Regions from separate parts of the Tolumonas lignilytica genome, predicted to be linked through region 2. Evidence: predicted binding sites of a transcription regulator. Region 2 holds the regulator's gene; each other region holds the start of a gene.
The links. The regulator sigma-54, encoded in region 2, starts transcription at its own class of promoters, with help from an activator protein. The targets are predictions, from matches to a motif close to TGGCACNGTTTTNGCTT.
Positions count from the first base shown of each region.

Region 1: metH (methionine synthase) is a predicted target of sigma-54. The motif match lies at 1,991-2,007, and genes of this name have one in related genera.
Region 3: fliE (flagellar hook-basal body complex protein FliE) is a predicted target of sigma-54. The motif match lies at 2,526-2,542, and genes of this name have one in related genera.

Region 1 is NZ_AZUK01000001.1:594,750-599,041, forward strand. It holds gene metH (methionine synthase) at 1-1,942, opposite strand, end outside; gene metA (homoserine O-acetyltransferase MetA) at 2,045-2,992, opposite strand; gene H027_RS0102765 (HD-GYP domain-containing protein) at 3,247-4,292, shown strand, end outside.
Region 2 is NZ_AZUK01000001.1:2,008,940-2,013,231, forward strand. It holds gene rapZ (RNase adapter RapZ) at 1-338, opposite strand, end outside; gene ptsN (PTS IIA-like nitrogen regulatory protein PtsN) at 345-791, opposite strand; gene hpf (ribosome hibernation promoting factor) at 794-1,081, opposite strand; gene H027_RS0109460 (RNA polymerase factor sigma-54) at 1,103-2,554, opposite strand; gene lptB (LPS export ABC transporter ATP-binding protein) at 2,681-3,406, opposite strand; gene lptA (lipopolysaccharide transport periplasmic protein LptA) at 3,411-3,929, opposite strand; gene lptC (LPS export ABC transporter periplasmic protein LptC) at 3,904-4,292, opposite strand, start outside.
Region 3 is NZ_AZUK01000001.1:442,114-446,405, reverse strand. It holds gene H027_RS0102095 (sensor histidine kinase) at 39-1,085, shown strand; gene H027_RS0102090 (sigma-54-dependent transcriptional regulator) at 1,082-2,455, shown strand; gene fliE (flagellar hook-basal body complex protein FliE) at 2,596-2,916, shown strand; gene fliF (flagellar basal-body MS-ring/collar protein FliF) at 2,966-4,292, shown strand, end outside.

The DNA.
Region 1 (4,292 bases), 1.4 Mb from region 2:
CCTGTTGCGCCGCGCCACCCCGGTATTTCTCAGCAATCGCCAACAACTCTTCGGTTGCGCCCGGATGGGTATTTAACACCACCGCTTCTACTTTTTCTTTCAACTCAGCGGGGATATCTTCATAAATAGCTAATTGTCCGGCGTTGACGATCCCCATATCCATCCCATTTTGGATGGTGTAATACAGGAACACGGAGTGGATCGCCTCACGCACCGGGTCGTTGCCACGAAACGAGAATGACACGTTGGACACACCACCGGAAATCATGGCATAGGGCAGATTTTCTTTGATGTCTTTCACCGCTTCGATGAAATCCACCGCATAGTTGTTGTGCTCGTCGATCCCGGTCGCAACAGCAAAAATATTCGGGTCAAAAATGATATCTTCAGGTGGGAAACCCACCTCTTCTGTCAGGATCTTGTACGCCCGTTGGCAGATCTCAAATTTGCGGGCGCGTGTATCAGCCTGCCCCATCTCATCAAAAGCCATGACAATCACCGCCGCACCATAACGACGGATCAGTTTTGCCTGAGCAATGAATTTGTCGACCCCTTCCTTCATCGAGATCGAGTTGACGATGCCTTTCCCCTGAATGCATTTCAAACCCGCTTCAATGACTTCCCATTTAGAGGAGTCAATCATGATCGGTACGCGGGAAATATCCGGTTCAGACGCAATCAGATTCAGAAAGCGCACCATGCAGGCTTCGGCATCCAACATGCCTTCATCCATGTTGATGTCTATGATCTGCGCACCGTTTTCAACCTGCTGACGCGCGATATCCAGCGCCTCATCATATTGTTCTTCTTTGATCAACCGTTTGAACTTGGCTGAACCGGTCACATTGGTACGTTCCCCCACGTTCACAAACATGGAGTTTTTATCAATCAGCAAAGGCTCTAAACCTGCCAGACGGCATGCCACAGGCAGCTCCGGCAAGACACGCGGTTTGATGCCGTCGACAGCTCGCGCCATCGCACGAATATGGTCAGGCGTCGTACCGCAGCAGCCCCCCACCATATTCAGGAAACCCGATTCCGCCCATTCCCGGATGTGCTCGGCCATTTCATTGGCTTCCAGATCATAGCCACCGAACGCATTGGGCAAACCGGCATTCGGATGCACGGAGACATAGGTTTCACTGATACGGGCCAGTTCCTGCACATATTGGCGTAACTCTTTGGGCCCCAACGCGCAGTTCAGACCAAAGGAGAGCGGTTTGGCATGGCGTAACGAGTTATAGAAGGCTTCGGTTGTCTGCCCTGATAGCGTTCGGCCGGAAGCATCGGTGATCGTACCGGAAATCATAACCGGTAATTTAACGCCCAGTTTTTCAAACACCGAATCAACAGCAAAGAATGCCGCCTTGGCATTCAACGTGTCGAAGATGGTCTCAATCATGATGATATCGACACCACCTTCCATCAGTGCCTCGGTAGATTCTTTATAAGCCTCTACCAACTGATCAAATGTCACATTGCGCTTGCCCGGATCATTCACATCTGGAGAGATAGATGCAGTACGGTTTGTCGGGCCCAAAACGCCGGCCACAAAACGCGGTTTTTCAGGTGTTTTTTCGTTCCACGCATCCGCTACGCGGCGAGCCAGACGCGCCGCTTCACGATTGATCTCAGCGGATAACTCTTCCATATGATAATCCGCCATCGCAATACGGGTGGCGTTGAAGCTGTTGGTTTCAAGAATATCTGCGCCGGCAGCCAGATAAGCATCGTGGATAGCCGCAATCACTTCTGGTTTGGTCAACACCAGCAAGTCGTTATTACCTTTCAGGTCTGACGGCCAATCGGCAAATCGCTCGCCCCGAAAATCGTGCTCCTGCAGTTGATAGCTTTGGATCATGGTTCCCATGCCGCCATCAATAAGCAGAATACGTTCCTGTAATGACTGATGCAGTGCTGATGTATTTACCTTTACGACCACGGGTGGCTTCCTCAATCTCGGTGATGCAGATAATGCTGAAACTAAACTGTCCGACATCCGTGCCGGACAGTTTCGTCATACGACGGTACTGGAAAAATCGACTCAGATTTCCCAGTTTGGCTCATTTCGCTCCTGAACCAGTGTATTTAAATCATAGGGGGTCAACTGATAAACGTAATAGTTGAGCCAGTTAGAGAATAACAGATGTCCGTGGCTACGCCAGCTATGGTATGGCGGATTAGCCGGATCATTATTGGGATAATAATTGGCCGGAATGTTCGGGTCGAGCCCCGCCGTCAGATCTCGGTGATATTCGTTATGCAATGTTTCCGCATCGTATTCCGGATGCCCGGTGACAAACACCTGCCGGCAGTCTTCGCTCGCAGCCAGATACACTCCTGCAACATCGGATTCAGCAAAAATTCGCAAATCTGTATTAGCGCGGATGAAATCGCCATCAAAAGAAGCGTAACGGGAATGTGGGGCCAGAAAAACATCATCAAACCCACGCACCAGCGGATCTTGTTGTTCCAGCTTCCGATGATAATAAACACCGGATAATTTTACATCGCGGGTTTGTTTTTCCAATCCATACAACACCTTGAGCGCAGCTTGTGCCGCCCAACAAAGAAACAGTGTGGAGGTTACATTCTTCTTAGACCACTCAATGATCTTGATCAGCGTATCCCAATACACCACATCCTTGAACTGTACCAACCCTAATGGGGCCCCTGTAATGATCAATCCATCATATTTATTGTCTTTAATCTGATCAAAATCCTGATAGAAAGTTTCAACATGGATCCGCGGGGTATTCTTTGATTCCCGGTCATCAATACGTAATAAATCAACAATCACCTGCAATGGTGAATTGGAAAGCATGCGCATCAATTGAATTTCCGTTTCAATTTTTTTTGGCATCAGGTTCAACAACAGCACTTTCAGTGGTCGGATATCCTGATGCGCTGCACGACTGTCGGTCATGACGAAAATATTTTCTTCTGTCAGAACACCGGCGGCAGGTAATTGGTCGGGAATTTTGATTGGCATGACTTGCTCCCACATCTATCAGTAAAAACGTCTGGACATCCAGAAATCTACACCATCCAGAAAGACCTGTCACCAAGAACCCCTTCTGATCGCTCTACTGAGAATTACGTTGGTTAAAATAACAACGATCATAGGTTGAAAATATTCTGAAGGAATCACAGGAACTGATTTTAGTGAAACAGGAACTAACAAATGCTTTTTATAGCTGCTACCATTCAGTAACCTAGGTTAAGTTTTATGTGTTATATGACGTTATGGCAGAATTACGTATATCCGTCGATCGTTTACAAATCGGAAACTATATTAAGCTGCCTTTAAGTTGGCGTGATCACCCGTTCCTGCTTTCCAGCTTCCTGTTGAAAAAAGAAGAGCAAATTCAATTAATCCGCCAACTCGGTTTAAAATTTGTTTTTATTATTCCTGAAAAATCAGAAGCCCCGCCGAAACCTGCAGAAATTCTTGAATTACCGCAAAGTGATATCGACTTAAATGATGAAATCTCTTCGCTGCAAGAAAAAATGCAGAGCGAAAAAGCAGAGCGAATTGAGAAACTCAAAGAATATCGCCGTAGTCTGCAGCGCACAGAACAATCGTTTAATCGTTCGCTGGCACAAATGCGCGCATTGATCAACAAGCTGCAAACCCGCCCGCTCAATGCTATTCGTGAAGCACATGAGCTGGTAGATGACATCACAAAACAAATGATGCAGGCCGATCAGATGGTACTGCACCTCATGTCTGATTCCCCGGAAGGTGAAAGCCTTTATTACCATTCGCTCAACGTCGCCATGTTGTCGATGTTATTGGCCAAGCAGTGTGGTAAATCGGAAGAAGAGATAAAACTACTGGGAATGGCTGCGATTTTCCATGATATTGGTAAGATCAAGATACCGTCTCAGATCTTGCGAAAAACCGAACCGCTAACCAAGCCAGAAGAAAACCTGTATAAACTGCATCCGCGTTATAGTCTGGCGTTGTTAGATCTGGCACAGGAATTCCCGACGCAGGCCAAAGGCATGATTCTAAAGCATCATGAACGACTTGACGGTTCCGGTTATCCTGAAGGGTTGAAAGCCTCCCAGTTAGATGACCTGACGCAACTGATGTCGGTCATTGATGAATATGACTCCTTGTGTCATCCACAAATGGGCGGCAAAGCGGCAGCAACACCTCATACGGTGTTGTCATTTATGTTCAAACATAAAACCAAACAATTGAATAAAGATTACATTGGCTTGCTGATAAAACACTTGGGGATCTACCCGCCCGGTAGCGTGGTCGAGTTATCCAATGGACAGGT
Region 2 (4,292 bases):
GTTAACTGTTGCCGAGACAAGGGGTGCAGTCGACGACTTTCGCCATAACGCTTTAACAAGGTTGCATTATCGGCATCAAAGAAAAAGCTGGAAAATTGCAGATCCCGATGCTGTCTGATGGCATCCAGGATAGAAACCAACTCATCGGCATTGGCTGGTAGGTTGCGAACATCGATACTCACCGCGATTTGATCGTATTTCCCTCGTAGCTCTGCCACCAACTGAAATAACAGCGAAACCGGCAAATTATCTACGCAGTAATAACCCAGATCTTCCAGAACCCGCAGGGCAACGGTTTTCCCTGAGCCAGAGCGACCACTAACCACGATGAGTTTCATCGATCATCATCCATTGATCATTTGTTGATAAAGCGCTTCGTCGGATTCGGCTAGCCGTAATTGACGACAGAAGTTTTTATCGTTGAATTTTTCTGCCACCAGCGCCAGTGTTTTCAGATGCATTTTACACTCGCTTTCTGGCACTAACATGGCAAACAAAAGATCCACGGGTTGATTGTCTATGGCATCGAAAGGGATCGGTTGTTCCAGCGTCAGGAGTATCCCAGTGACAGGATAACCATCGGGGATTCTGCCGTGCGGAATGGCAATCGCTCCGCCGATACCGGTCGTTCCCATTTTTTCCCGAGCTTGCAGACTGTCGAAGATCTTTTGTTCGTCGAGTCCTAGTTTGGGGGCGGCTAATTCGCTGATGATTTCCAGCACACGTTTTTTGCTGCTGCATGGGACTGCACTTTTCGTGCAGTCCGCAGACAAGATTTCAGAAATTAACATGATCACTTGCTAGATAGTTTTTCTTTGTATTTGATGATCTGACGATCCAGTTTATCCATCAGAGCATCAATGGCGGCATACAGACTGTCATCTTCGGCATTGGCAAAAATCTCACCACCATTGACATTCAGTTTCGCTTCCGCGATTTGTTTCAGTTTTTCTACAGATAAGATCACTTGAACGTTGTTGATGTGCTCGAAGTGACGTTCTAAACGGGCAAATTTAGTTGTGACATAATCACGCAATGCATCAGTTAACTCGATATGGTGACCTGACAGGTTGATTTGCATAACGTCTTCCTTATTGTTGGCCTACAGCAGGCGTTTGCGTTGGCTTGATGGTGGTATGGACAACGATTCGCGGTATTTTGCGATCGTTCTTCGTGCCACCATAATGCCTTGTTCAGTCAGCAAGTCTGCGATCTTGCTGTCGCTTAACGGTTTGGCCGGGTTTTCTGCCGCGACCAGTTTTTTTATTAAGGCTCTGATCGCGGTCGAAGAACACTCGCCGCCGCTCTCAGTATTAACATGACTAGAGAAAAAATACTTCAGTTCAAAGATGCCACGAGGCGTGTGCATGTATTTTTGTGTAGTAACTCGCGAAATTGTCGATTCGTGCATCTCCACTTCCTCGGCAACATCATTCAAAACCATCGGCTTCATTGCCTCTTCGCCATACTCAAAGAAGTCCTGTTGCTGTTGTACAATACAGTTGGCTACTTTCAGAAGTGTTTCATTCCGGCTTTCTAAGCTCTTGATAAACCACTTGGCTTCTTGCAAATGAGAACGGATGAACTGGCTGTCGCTGCTGTTACGGGCATGGCGTGCCATCGAGGCATAGGTTTCATTGATACGAATTTTGGGCATCGCATCCGGATTTAATTCCACCACCCAGCGCCCATTTTTCTTCAGCACGGCAACATCAGGAATGACATAACTGGATTCGCTCGGCATGACACGACTGCCGGGACGCGGCTCCAACGTCTGGATCAGTTGCAGAATTTCTTTCAGGTCAGTTTCTTTCAACTGGAGTTTGCGGGCCAGATTCCGGTAATCGCGCGCACCCAGTAGATCCATGTGATCTTTGATGGCCTGACGGGCTTCATTCAACCAGGGTGTTTCTGGTACGAACTGATTGAGCTGGATTAACAAACACTCCTGTACCGAACGGGCGGCCACTCCGATGGGATCAAAATGCTGGATCCGTTTTAACACGGCTTCAATTTCATCCATCTCCACGGGGTCTTCATCCGTTGTGACGGCTTGCTGGATCTCTTCCAGTGTGGCGCTGAGATAGCCGGATTCATCGATACTATCAATGATCGTGAGCGCAATGGCGGCATCTTGATCACTGAACGGGGTTAGGCGCATCTGCCACAAGAGATAGTCTTGTAAGGTTTCCGATGTTTCACCCTGATAAATGGATTCATCATCACTGTTCATCAGTCCACTGGAGGGGGCGGAGCCAGCAGCGGTATAAACCTCATCCCAGGTGGTATCCATGGGCAGTTCCTCAGGCATGTTTTCTTGTGCCTGAGCCATCTCTTCGCTGCTATCCGGCGGAGTGAAATCTTCATCATCAGGAAGTTCCGGCGTAGCAATATCTGATTCATCCTCTTGTTCCAATAAAGGATTGGCATCAATGGCTTGCTGGATTTCCTGCTGTAGTTCCAAAGTGGACAGTTGCAGCAGACGAATCGCTTGTTGCAATTGTGGGGTCATGGCAAGTTGTTGGCCAAGACGCAACTGTAAGGTCGGCTTCATCTACGGGATTTGTCCTTAGTCTCTAATTTCCATATCGGCGCTTGTAGTCAGCCGGTTGGCTGAAACGATCAATCTACAAGCTGTCCGTGAGTTAATTATGGCTGATAATCGCCATTGACACACTGTTTACAGGGTAAATCCTTCACCGAGGTAAACTTGTTTCACATGCTCATTTTGCAGGATCTCTGCCGGTGTGCCTTCAGCAATCAGGTTTCCATGGCTGACAATATAGGCTTTTTCGCAGACATCCAACGTTTCACGCACGTTATGATCGGTAATTAATACACCGAGACCGCGATCACGTAAATGCTCAATGATGCGTTTAATGTCGATCACGGAAATAGGATCAACACCTGCAAACGGCTCATCCAGCAGAATAAAGCGGGGCTCTACGGCCAAGGCCCGCGCTATTTCTACCCGGCGGCGTTCCCCTCCGGAGAGACTCATACCTGTGTTTTTCCGAATATGACCGATATGAAATTCTTCCAGCAAGGCTTCCATTTTTTCTTTTTGCTCCGCCCGGGTCAGTTCGCCGCGCAGTTGTAAGACGCCAAGTAAGTTCTCTTCCACCGTCAGGCGGCGAAAAATGGAGGCTTCCTGTGGAAGATAGCCAATACCATGACGTGCACGCTGATGCATGGGCATGGACGTGATGTTTTGTTCATCAATGGTGACGGTTCCACCATCTTGCGGTACCAGTCCGACAATCATATAAAAAGAGGTGGTTTTGCCTGCACCATTTGGCCCTAACAGGCCTACGACCTGCCCGGTCGCCACCTGGAGACTGACATTTTGAACCACTTGTCGGCCTTTATAACTTTTCTTCAGACCGCTTGCTTGCAAAAGAGCCATAAATTTATTGTTTGCCTGCTTTGTTAAATTCGTCAATTTCCTGTGGTAGGAAAATGGTTTTTACGCGAGAACCTTTGCCACTGCTCTGTGCAACCATCTGTTGCTTCTGGATGTCATAGCGGATCACATCGCCGTTCACTTGATTATCATCCTGTTTCAGCTCGGCTTTTCCCGTTAAGGTGACCAAGCGATCTTTGAGTTGATAGCGCAGTTCGTTGGCACTGGCATTGACTGGTTTGCCATTATCCAGGATTTGGAAAAATGTCGCCGGATAGCCGGTGGCAATCATTTCATCATTGCCTTTTTCATGACGTAATACCACGACTTTATCGGCATGGATAATGATAGACCCCTGAGTGATCTTGACGTCTTGAAGAAAGGTCACTTTGTTGGCATTCAATTCGGCCTGCTGGCTGACCGAGTCAACCGTCACAGGTTGCTGATAATCGGATTGTTTCGCAAAAGCGCTGGCCGAGAACAGCAGCATCAATCCAAAACTAACGTGGCTTAAAGTAAGTCGCATGTCCTTGGTCCAGAATTTGGTAGCGTTTGTTATTCAAATCAGCATGTAAGCCGACACCTTGTACATGATAATCCGGGCTGTCAATAGTAATGGGCTTGTCGCTCGTTATCTGATGTTTATTAATGTCCATTTCCAGATACGAGGTTTGCATACGATCAACATCTATTGCCGGATTATGATTTTTGATCAATACGTTATCGTGCAAAATCAAGCGATCGTTACTGAAAAGCTGGCCGCTGTTGGCGGAAATATTCCAGGCTTTTTGACCATCAGGATCAAATGTCTGTAATACCGGGTGTGTGGTCTTGGTCATTTTATCTTGCTGATAATAAAAAGCCTGATCTGCAGTAAAAATATCGGTTA
Region 3 (4,292 bases), 1.6 Mb from region 2:
TCTGGGTATTAGTCAAGATAGTGACGGGAAAATGACAGATGAGCCAGATAGCAAAATTCACCAAACCTTCTTCATCCTCTGATGACTCATTGTTGTTGGCTGAGATTTTTGATCATATTCCTTCCGGATTAATTTTAGTGGATAGCGCAGGGAAGATATTTCGCGCTAATCCGGCTGCACATGCCTTGCTGGGACAACAGCTGGTCGGTAATGCCTGGTTATCCGTTATTCAGCGTTCATTCTGTATTAAAGATGATGATGGGCATGAAGTTTCATTGCGCGATGGACGGCGCGTACAGGTGTCGACATTGCCACTTCAACAACAGCCAGGACAAATGGTGCAAATTACAGACCTGACGGAAACACGTCGTTTACAAGAACAGGTCAGCCACATGCAGCGATTATCAGCGCTGGGTAAAATGGCGGCATCGCTGGCTCATCAGATCCGAACACCGTTGTCGGCAGCCATGTTATACGGTGCTAATCTGGCTAATCGGACGCTGAGTGTAGAATCCCGTCATCAATTTCAACAAAAGTTGATGGCGCGGTTGAAAGAGCTGGAACGCCAAGTGAGTGACGTGCTGCTTTTTGCACGCAATGGCGAGCAACAAAAAGTAGAATTGATTGAATTACAATCATTATTGACTCAATTGCAGCAACGGGCCGATGCGGCCATGAGTAATGGTGCGGCGACTCTGACAATTAATATTCCGGAACAACCCATCACCTTGCTGGCAAATCAGGAGGCCCTGATTAGCGCGCTGATGAATCTGTGTGAAAACGCCTTACAAGCGGGGGCTAACCAATTATTGCTCACGGTTGAGCCTGAATCAGAACAGGTGATGCTCCGCATTGTCGATAATGGGAAAGGTATTCCTGCTGATCAGATATCTCGGATTTTTGAACCGTTTTATACCACGCGTAGCCGTGGAACCGGTTTGGGGCTGGCGGTTGTTCAAGCGGTGGTGCATGCCCATCAGGGTTCAATACAAGTTTCTTCGCTGCTGGGTGAAGGCAGTTGTTTTAGCATCCGGTTGCCTTATCAACATGTGCAGCTCCGACAGGTTAACGAGGGGGCGGCATGAGCAGAAGAACACTTCTGGTAGTCGAAGACGATCCGGGATTACAAGAAGCGATCGTCGACACCTTGCAGTTATCCGATTATCACTGCCTGACAGCCAATTGTGGCGAAGCTGCGCTGGTGGTGTTACAGCGTCAAAAAGTCGATATGATCATTTCTGACGTGCAAATGCCGGGCATGGACGGATTAAGTCTGTTGCAGAATGTGCAGTCGTTGTATCCACAGATCCCGATGTTATTGATGACCGCCTTTGGCAATATTGAAGGCGCAGTCCGGGCCATGCGGGATGGGGCTGTTGATTATCTGGTTAAACCTTTTGCGCCAGAAGTCTTACTTAATCAGGTCAGCCGTTATGTCCCTGCGCAAATCGTAGAGCGACGGATCCCGATATATGGCGATCCTAAGACAGCAGAACTCCTGCAACTGGCTGTGAAAGTGGCGCGTTCAGATGCCTCGGTCATGATCAGTGGGCCTAGTGGTGCCGGGAAAGAGGTGCTGGCCCGTTATATTCATGACCAGTCTGCTCGCGCGGAGCAGCCTTTTGTCGCAATTAACTGTGCGGCAATTCCCGAAAATATGCTGGAAGCGACCCTATTTGGTTATGAAAAAGGGGCTTTTACCGGTGCGGTGCAAGGGTGTCCGGGTAAATTTGAACAGGCACAAGGCGGAACGTTGTTGCTGGATGAGATCACGGAAATGGATCCAGCACTGCAGGCTAAATTATTGCGTGTATTGCAAGAGCGGGAAGTAGAGCGATTAGGTAGCCGGAAAACCATCAGCCTGGATGTCAGAGTGATCGCGACAACCAATCGGGATCTGCGCAAAGCCGTTACTGAGCATCAGTTCCGTGAAGATTTGTTTTATCGACTGAATGTATTTCCATTGCGTTGGCTGCCGTTGTGCTCTCGTGTCGGGGATATTCTGCCGTTGGCGGAGCATTTACTTCGTCGGCATGCTCTTGAACAAAAACTGGCGGTGCCTGAATTAACCACGGCTGCGAGTCATAAGCTTCTGTCATATTCCTGGCCTGGTAATGTTCGTGAACTGGAAAATGTCATGCAGCGGGCGTTGATTCTGGCGAAAGATCAGCAAATTACAGCGGATGAGATCTTGTTTGATACCGAGGCTGTCTATGCGATTGATGATGATCTGGGTTGGGACGATGAACCGGATGATGCATTCAATGATCGGGTTCCTGGCATTGAAAAGCTGGGGAATGAATTACGCCAGCAAGAACACCAAATTATCCTTGATACGCTGATTGCATGTGAGGGTAGCAGAAAAGCAGTAGCTGAGCGTCTGGGTATCAGCCCACGGACATTACGCTATAAGCTGGCCCGTATGCGCGATGTGGGTATCGACGTTCCAGACTGATCCATCTTTGTCAGCCACCATTAGGTGGCTGATATCATTAAATTTCCTCGTTTATCATTTATTTACACTTTGGCACTGTAATTGCTTTTATCTGGTTATAACGCAGTAGAGTCAATTATTTGTCGAAGTGAGGAACAGTGATGGACGTGCAAGCAACATCCCTGATGAAACAACTGGAAGCATTGCGCTTTGAAGCTTCAGGGGCTTCTGCCAAACCTGTCAGTGAAGGAAATGCAACTCAAGACTTCAGTCAATTGCTGTCGCAGGCCCTGAATAATGTCAATGATCTACAAGGACAAAGTGATCAGCTTAAAACTCGCTTTGATTCAGGGGATCGCAGTGTCAATTTATCTGATGTCATGATTGCTGGTCAGAAAGCATCTATCGCCTTTGAAGCGACAGTACAAGTTCGCAATAAAGTCGTCGATGCCTATAAAACCATCATGAATATGCCAGTGTAACAGGGGGTAGATCGTGGCCGAAGCAGCAAGTGAAAAACGTACCGATCTGATGGTGAACAGTGATCCTTTGGATAAAGCATTGGATTCTCAAGCACCCAAATCTTCCTCGTTCAAATTTCTTTCAAATCTTGATTTGCTGCGTCAGGTTACCTTGATTCTGGGGCTGTTGATTTGTATCGCGATCGCCGTGTTTATCTTTATGTGGGGCAACGAGCCGGATATGCGACCTGTTGGTCACTATAGTACGGCAGATATGATCAAGACGCTCGACTACATGGATCAACAAAAAATCCCTTATAAAGTCCAGGATAATACGATTCTGGTCAGAGCCACTGATTACAGTACTATCCGTCTGCAATTGCAGCGTCAGGGGTTTGCTCCTTCTGCGGATGAAAACAGTGGCGATGCGTTGCTGATGAAGGATCCAGGCTTCGGGGTCAGTCAGCGCATGGAAAGTGAGCGTTTAAAATTAAGTCGTGAACAACAATTGGCCCGGGCGATTGAACAATTTCAAGGTATCGATAAGGCCACGGTATTGCTGGCAATTCCGAAAGATAACGTATTTGCCCGTAATGATCGTCAACCCAGTGCCACCGTGGTTTTGGTATTAAAAAGTGCTGCTTTAAAACAGGAAGCGGTGGATTCGATTGTGGATACTGTTGCCTCAGCGGTACATGGGCTGGAACCATCTCGCGTGACAGTAACTGATCAAAATGGACGTTTACTGAACTCAGGTTCTCAAGATCTACTGAGTGCGCGCAGTCGAAAAGAATTTGAAATGCAGCAAAAGCAGGAAGCGGAATATAAACAAAAAATTGACGATATTCTGAGTCCAGTTTTAGGGTTAGATAATTATACCGCCGAAGTAGATGCTACCCTGGATTTTTCTCAGGAAGAACAGACGCGTCGTATGTATAATCCTGATCTTCCAGCCGTGCGTTCTGAAGTCACGATGGAAGAAAACAATGTTGGAAATGGTGCCACTGGGGTTCCGGGAGCACTCAGTAATCAACCGCCAGCGAATGCGCAGATTCCTGAAAGCACGTCTCAAGGCTCCAGCAGTGCAACTAGCGGTCGGAGTCGGAAAGAAGCGACCCGCAATTATGAATTAGATACTACCATTAGCCATGTGCAGCGCCAGACAGGATCTCTGCGTCGTCTGACGGTCTCCGTTGCGGTGGATTATAAAGCGCAGACCGGCGCAGATGGCAAAGTCACTCGTCAAGCGCGCACTCAGGCGGAATTGGATACGATTCGTCGTCTGTTGCAAGGTGGTTTAGGTTTTGATGTGAGCCGTGGTGATCAAATTGAAGTGGTCAGTATTCCTTTCCATCGCCCAGATGTTGCGTCAATACCAGATACAAAACTTTGGGAAA